3 regions of the Piscibacillus salipiscarius genome follow, and region 1 is predicted to be linked to each of the others. Evidence: riboswitches for the same ligand, from Rfam matches in the RefSeq annotation. Region 1 holds a riboswitch; each other region holds the start of a gene.
What was found. Region 1 has a riboswitch for thiamine pyrophosphate ahead of thiW (energy coupling factor transporter S component ThiW). Riboswitches for the same ligand answer to the same signal wherever they lie in the genome.
Positions count from the first base shown of each region.

Region 2: it holds a riboswitch for thiamine pyrophosphate, as region 1 does, so the genes downstream of both, ACFSW4_RS03375 (YkoF family thiamine/hydroxymethylpyrimidine-binding protein) here and thiW (energy coupling factor transporter S component ThiW) in region 1, are expected to answer to the same signal.
Region 3: it holds a riboswitch for thiamine pyrophosphate, as region 1 does, so the genes downstream of both, ACFSW4_RS04485 (ABC transporter substrate-binding protein) here and thiW (energy coupling factor transporter S component ThiW) in region 1, are expected to answer to the same signal.

Region 1 covers NZ_JBHUMZ010000022.1:16,554-18,819, forward strand. The annotation lists gene ACFSW4_RS10040 (ABC transporter ATP-binding protein) at 1-377, shown strand, start outside; gene ACFSW4_RS10045 (ABC transporter permease) at 352-1,128, shown strand; TPP riboswitch at 1,188-1,301, shown strand; gene thiW (energy coupling factor transporter S component ThiW) at 1,393-1,905, shown strand; gene tenA (thiaminase II) at 1,902-2,266, shown strand, end outside.
Region 2 covers NZ_JBHUMZ010000011.1:114,888-117,153, forward strand. The annotation lists gene ACFSW4_RS03365 (ABC transporter ATP-binding protein) at 1-44, opposite strand, end outside; gene ACFSW4_RS03370 (ECF transporter S component) at 28-633, opposite strand; gene ACFSW4_RS03375 (YkoF family thiamine/hydroxymethylpyrimidine-binding protein) at 648-1,235, opposite strand; TPP riboswitch at 1,328-1,432, opposite strand; gene ACFSW4_RS03380 (HD domain-containing protein) at 1,538-2,176, shown strand; gene ACFSW4_RS03385 (hypothetical protein) at 2,244-2,266, shown strand, end outside.
Region 3 covers NZ_JBHUMZ010000013.1:119,022-121,287, reverse strand. The annotation lists gene ACFSW4_RS04495 (ABC transporter permease) at 1-247, opposite strand, end outside; gene ACFSW4_RS04490 (thiamine-binding protein) at 247-537, opposite strand; gene ACFSW4_RS04485 (ABC transporter substrate-binding protein) at 540-1,523, opposite strand; TPP riboswitch at 1,625-1,734, opposite strand; gene ACFSW4_RS04480 (S8 family peptidase) at 1,793-2,266, opposite strand, start outside.

The sequences.
Region 1 (2,266 bases):
CTCATGATATGCCTATTGTTCAAGACATTTGCGATAGAGCGGTGATCATAAATGGTGGTAAAGTCGTAGCAGATGAAAAGGTTGAAGATTTAATTAAATTGTTTGAGACAAGAGCTTACAGTTTCACTATTGAAGAAGTCCTCACAGAACAGCAGAAAGTAGCCATCCATAACCACTTTCCGATAGTTGAAATAAATGACCTCCAGATTAACGTGACCTTGGAAAAAGAAGACGACCTTTATATCATTATGGATATTTTAAAAAGTAATCAAACTAAAATTGAAAAAATTGATCGTACGACAGTCGATTTTGAACAGGTCTTTATGCAGTTAATAAAGGAGGGGAATGACATTGACACAGCTGTGGCATCTCACTAAAGCCAATATGGCAAAAGAATATATAGAGTTAAAACGCTATTATCCCAATACGATCACCATGATTGTTCAATTTTATTTCGTCTTTTTAGCCATGCTGCTAGGACTATATGCTATTGGAGACCCCCAACAAGTTGATACGAACGTACAATACGTCATAGTAAACTACGTGATATGGTTTTTCATGTTAACCATTATGCAAAATTTAGGGTTTGTCGTGCTAGTCGAAGCACAGAGAGGTACTTTAGAGCAGCTCTTTATGTCGCCACTCGGCATGTGGAAAGTGCTTTTAGCAAGAATTGTCTCAAATGTATTGATTTATGGTGTGATTGTGTTTGTGTTACTTATTCTATCTATGTTAACGGCCGGCGAGTGGCTTATTTTAAGAATTGATATCGCATTACCAATTTTTATGGTTACGACTTTAAGTATGATTGGAGTTGGCTTTTTATTAGCAGGACTTGCAATTATTATTAAACAAATTCAATCCGTCTTAAATGTCCTTCAGTTTATTTTAATGGGGTTAGCTTTTGTACCACTATCAGTAGCTCCTTATTTAGTGTTTGCTCCATTTTCCAAAGGAATTGATATGGTACGTCAAGTCATGATCCACGGATATACATGGGGAGATTTTACAGCATTAGATTACACAGCTTTGCTTCTAAATTCAGTCTTTTACTTAGTGTTTGGAATTTTTATTTATTTAAGGTCTGAAAAAATTGCTATGGAAAAGGGACTTTTGAGTCAATATTAAATTTGAACGTGACAGAATAAATATTCTTTGTTAAAGTAAAATTATGAAAATTGAAAATGATGCACTACTAGGGGTGCCCAATAATCGTGGGCTGAGAGGAAGCACGCATGCTTCTAACTCTTAAAGGACCTGATCTGGTTAATACCAGCGTAGGGAAGTAGCTATGTATGACTTAGTATGTCTTCTAACGTCAGGTCCAGTTATGGCCTGACGTTTTTTTGTGTATATTTAGGTCCTTTTTTAGCATCAAAGGGAGGTGAAGTAGTGGGGCAAGTTCGTAAATTAACTGTTATGTCAGTGTTTATTGCAATCGGTATTGTTGGATCTCAGTTTATTTGGTTTCCAGCAGGAGTTGCTAAAGCTTATCCAGTTCAACATGCCATTAATGTCATGGCAGCCATTTCCCTTGGAACAGGTCCAGCTGTGTTAATAGCATTTCTCATGGCTTTAATTCGTAATTTGCTAGGTTTAGGTACGTTATTAGCCTTTCCAGGGGGGATGATTGGAGCTTTTTTCGCAGGAATTTTATATAAAAGGTTTAAGAAAAAAGGTTGGGCTGCTGGAGGTGAAATCTTTGGAACAGGAATAATAGGAGCGCTTATAGCATTCCCAATCGCAAATTTCCTAATGGGCAGTTCAGCAGGTGCTTTATTTTTTATCCCTGTATTTATAGTTAGTTGTGTTCCAGGTGCCATAATGGGTGTCTTACTAACTACTAGATTAAATCAACACATAATAAGAGCAGCAGGTAACATTGAGGAGGAGGTAGCTAAATGAGCTTTACAGAAAATTTAAGACATGAAAACGATGATTTATTTCAAAAGATCTTTAATCACTCTTTTGTTAAAGGAATTGGGAACGGTGATGTCCCGTCTGAAGCGGTGAAGCATTATATTAAAGCAGATTTTGAGTACTTAAATTCATTTATTAAGGTTTATGCATTAGCCATAGTTAAATCAAGTAGGCGAAGTGATTTTCAGTTTTTTAACGAACAAATAAGTTTTATTTTAAATGATGAAACGCACCCACACCATAACTTTTGCCAGTATGCAAATGTGGATTATAAGTCGTTACAACATCATCCGTTACCACCAACAGCAGATCATTATATAAAACACATGCTATTTCATGCACAAAA
Region 2 (2,266 bases), on a different contig from region 1:
CTGAAGTTCTTGAGCGTAATTAGTGGGCTATGCGACATGATCATCACGTTTTCGCTTCTTGATCTCTTTTCCTAACGCGTAGCCTTGAAGGACACCTGTTTTCGCAAGCTGATCACTAATGAATTTACCTAAGAGGCCAGTGATGATGATGGCGCTTATGATTCGAGTGACAAATAATAAGGTTACAACCCAGTTCTCATAAGCATCAAACCCGCCTGCGAAGAAGTGGTACGGAAAGCTTAAACAAGCTGCACCCACACCAGATAACATTAAAATGTGCAGGCGATAATCTTTCCACCTTGTCGCTGCGAATGCTAACTCTGCCCCCAAACCTTGTATGGCACCAGAGATTAATAACTGAGGTCCAGTCGTTGACCCTGCTAGGACTTCAACTAATGCTGCAACCATTTCAGCTAAAAACGCCGCACCAGGCTTTCTTATAATGTAAGCGGCGATGACTGAAACAATAAACCAAATGCCATAAATGATTTCATAACCCATATCAGCAAGTCCGAACGGGGCAAAAAAGCCATATAGAACTTTTCCAACACCAAAGAATGCTAAATAAATAAACCCAAAAACAACACCTAAAATCGACATTAAAACAATCTCTTTAAGTTTCCATTGATTCATGGTTCACCTCTCCTTTAATTGTTTGATGGGCTATTAGCCGATATCGTAAATGTCATAGTCACGTGTGAAACTTCTTGTTGAACTTGGTTAAAAGATTCGCGTAACGTTTTAAAGATATTTTTAACATCACCATCTAAACGAGTGGCATAGTGTGATGCGCTCACTTTAACATCACGCTCTTTTGACAAATCGATTTGATTCATAATTTGTTCCATGTAATCTTCTCGCCCCATTGGGTATAGCGAAAACTTACATCCAGCCTTTTGCTCTAGCTCTTGGATGTTTGCTTGGTTCTGTGGTTCATTCGTCTCATCCATATAAACATCTCCAGGTGAATCCCCTGGGCAGCCAATCGAGAACGTACCACTCATGGCAACATGTTCACCTGTTTTTGCTGCGTGTAGGAAAATGGCCTCTGTCACATCAAAAATGTGAACTATTTTTCCGCGAATACACGTACTCACATCGTCTGTATCTTTCCAGACTTTTGATGTATCGACTTCTTCTAACGCCGATAAAATAATGTCGACAAATTGGTCGCTCATCGGATAAAGGGTGAACTGGCATCCCGCAATACGACTTGTTCCACATTGATTTGTCATGAAAATCTCCTCCCTATAATTTTTTTATAAATTAAAAAAACTGCACTCCCGTGGGAATGCAGTTGACCTGTACGAAAATTCACCTGTACTTCAGACAGTCTCCTACACTTCCCCACGCTAGTATTATCTAGATCGGGTTTTAAGGGTCGGGCGATTGCCCTCTCAGCCACTTGCTTGTAGCTCCCCTAGTGTTGATTCGGTTATGCAGTTTTCTTACACTTAAAAATATAACATGTAAAAATAATTTGTAAAGTTAAAAAATTTATTTAGTATTTAAAGTACAGTTAAAGGAGGGGTTACTTATGGACCCTATAAATCTTACGAGAGATTTTGTTAAAAAAGAACTGGAAAACGAGGGTACTGGTCACGATTGGTGGCACATTGAGCGTGTAACTAACTTGGCCAATCGAATAGCAGATGAAGAAAATGCTGATCCATTCATTTGTACAATGTCTGCACTTCTTCATGACCTAGCTGATGAGAAACTAAACGAATCTGAAGAAGCTGGCCTCAAACGTGTTAAAAATTGGTTAGATGATCTTAAAATTCCTCAACTACAGCAAGAGCATATTTTATACATTATTAAGACCATTTCATATAAAGGTGGCCAAGGCCCTAAGCTAACTAGTTTAGAAGCCAAAGTAGTTCAGGATGCTGACCGTCTAGACGCGATTGGAGCTATTGGAATTGCTCGTTGTTTTACTTATGCGGGTTCAAAGGGCAATCTAATACATCACCCTGATGTGGAACCTCGGGAAGGTATGACTAAAGAAGAATATAGCAAACGTGATGGAACTGCCATCAATCATTTTTATGAAAAACTCCTAAAATTAAAAGACCTTATGAATACTAGAACGGGGTATAATATCGCAAAAGAACGACATAACATGATGAAACAATTTTTAGCAGAATTTTTCGACGAATGGAGTGGAAAAAAGTAAAAAGCCCACACAAATTTTGAAGAATCCCGAAATGTATGAGTAGTTTGATTGAGGGAGAGGTACATAAATGCGTAACAAGTGGATTTATTT
Region 3 (2,266 bases), on a different contig from region 1:
GTAGGCCTATGGCGACCAAAATTCCAATACTACTTCCGATTAGAAAGCCAACAATAATGAGCTGAACAGTTGCCCATACATGGTGTGAATACTGCCCCCACTCCGTTATACCGACTTCTAATATTTGTGTTGGAGCTGGAAGTAACCAAGTTGGAACTTGAAATAGCTGAACACACAGCTCCCAGATCAGGAATAGAAGGATGATGACCAACGCTGGTCGCCATCCTTGTTTCACTAATGACTTCATCATCTATACTTCTCCGTTAACTCACCCATCGTAATTCCTTCAGGCCGGTACGCTATTTTAACCTGAGAAATCACACTAGGGCTGCCCAGTTCGGTCATTTTCTCGTTCATATTTTCAACCACTGATAACAGCTTTGATAATTCGCCTTCCATAGTCGTTTCAAGGGCATTCACTTGATACGTTACTCCAGAATCCTCGATTAATTTAATCGCTTCATCGACGTATGGAATCACGTCTTCACCGTTTTTAGTTTTAGGAATGATTTGAATACTAACCAGTGCATTTGCCACCTTTATTCCTCCTCAGGTAAAAACTCGTTCGTAAACGCCGCTTCAGCATCTAATGGCTTCTCTAGTAAATCATGCTCTAACATCCATTCAGCATAGTTTTCCCAAACTTTAAGCTTTTGAATCCCCCACTGATTGGCGTCATCTTGATATCTTGGCGATAACCATTCTTGACTCGCTTTAACGAGCTCAGGGTCAAGGTCAGGTACTGCTTCAATTAAGATGTTAGCTGATTCTTCTGGATTGTCGATTGCAAACTGATACCCTTTGGATGCGGCATTCATAAATTTTTGTACAGTTTCAGAGTTTTCGTTGATCATGTCTTCATTCGTTGCGATGACTGGCGTATAGTAATCTAGCTTTTCACTATAATCCGTTAAATAGATCATATTAAGCGGAGTGCCTCTTAATTCTGCTTCAATTCCAGTCCACCCATAATAGATCCAGGCAAAGTCAACATCGCGCTTAACAGCTGTAAAAAAGTCAGCATCACCAATATTTACAATTTCAACTTTATCGACATCTGCTCCTTCTTGCTGCATCAGTGATGACAATACAGCTTTTTCTAATGGTGCTCCCCAGCCGCCATATTTTTTACCTTCAAAATCTTTTGGCGACGTAATCCCTTTATCTTTCGGCGAGGCAAATCCGGATGTATTATGCTGAATGATGGCAGCGATTGAAACGATAGGAACATCTTGAATTCGCGCTTCCGTAATACCTTCTTGATAACTAATGCCAAAATCCGCTTGGCCTGATGCGATTAACTGATCGGCGCTCGCTTCACCCGGCATAATTATTTCAACGTCTAATCCTTGTTCTTTAAAATAACCCTTTTCTTTGGCTACATAAATGCCAGTATGATTCGTATTTGGCGTCCAATCTAGTACAAATTTAATGTCTTTTAAATCTTCACTTTCCTCACTATTGTTACCACAAGCTGATAACAATAGAAGTAAGGCAAAAATAAAAAGCATCATCTTTTTCATGTTAAAAATCCCCCCTTGTCTTGTCATAACTAGACTAGTTGAAAGGGAATTTTATGTATAAAAATACCCTAGGACTATGCCTAGGGTTCACGTTTTTGTTCATTAACATAAATGGTGTTCCCTACGCTGGTGTCAGCCAGGTCAGGTTCTAAGGGTCAGTATCTTACGGATACAATCTCAACCAGCAACACTGGTCCCCCTACAACTTAATCTAGTTATGCTTTTGTCAATCTTAGTATGACAAAATCTTAAGGTGATTGCAACTCATTTTAGTTGTTTAATAAGGCGCGGTCAGCTTGAATATAACCAGCACCATACGTGTTGCGATCACCTAGACTTTCAGCCGTTTCCATTAGTACATTTTTCACCTCATCCGGTGATAAAGAAGGGTTTTGTTCTAAAATCAAAGCAACGACTCCGGCACAAATTGGCGTGGCCATAGATGTACCTGACATCGTAAAGTAGTATTCACCTACTCTAGCACTCTTTTGAAGCCTATCAATATAAGAATTTGGTGATCTTAAAGAAATAATATCGACACCTGGAGCAACAACATCAGGCTTCACTTCGTTATAAATGGTTGGCCCGCGGCTTGAGAACTCAGCTATTCGATCATCTTGTCGTTCGATAGTACCTCTGTCATCCATCGCCCCAACTGTTATCACTTTATTACTAATGCCTGGACTTGCGATCGATTGTTGATCTGGGCCTTCATTACCTGCTGCAACACAGACGACAATTCC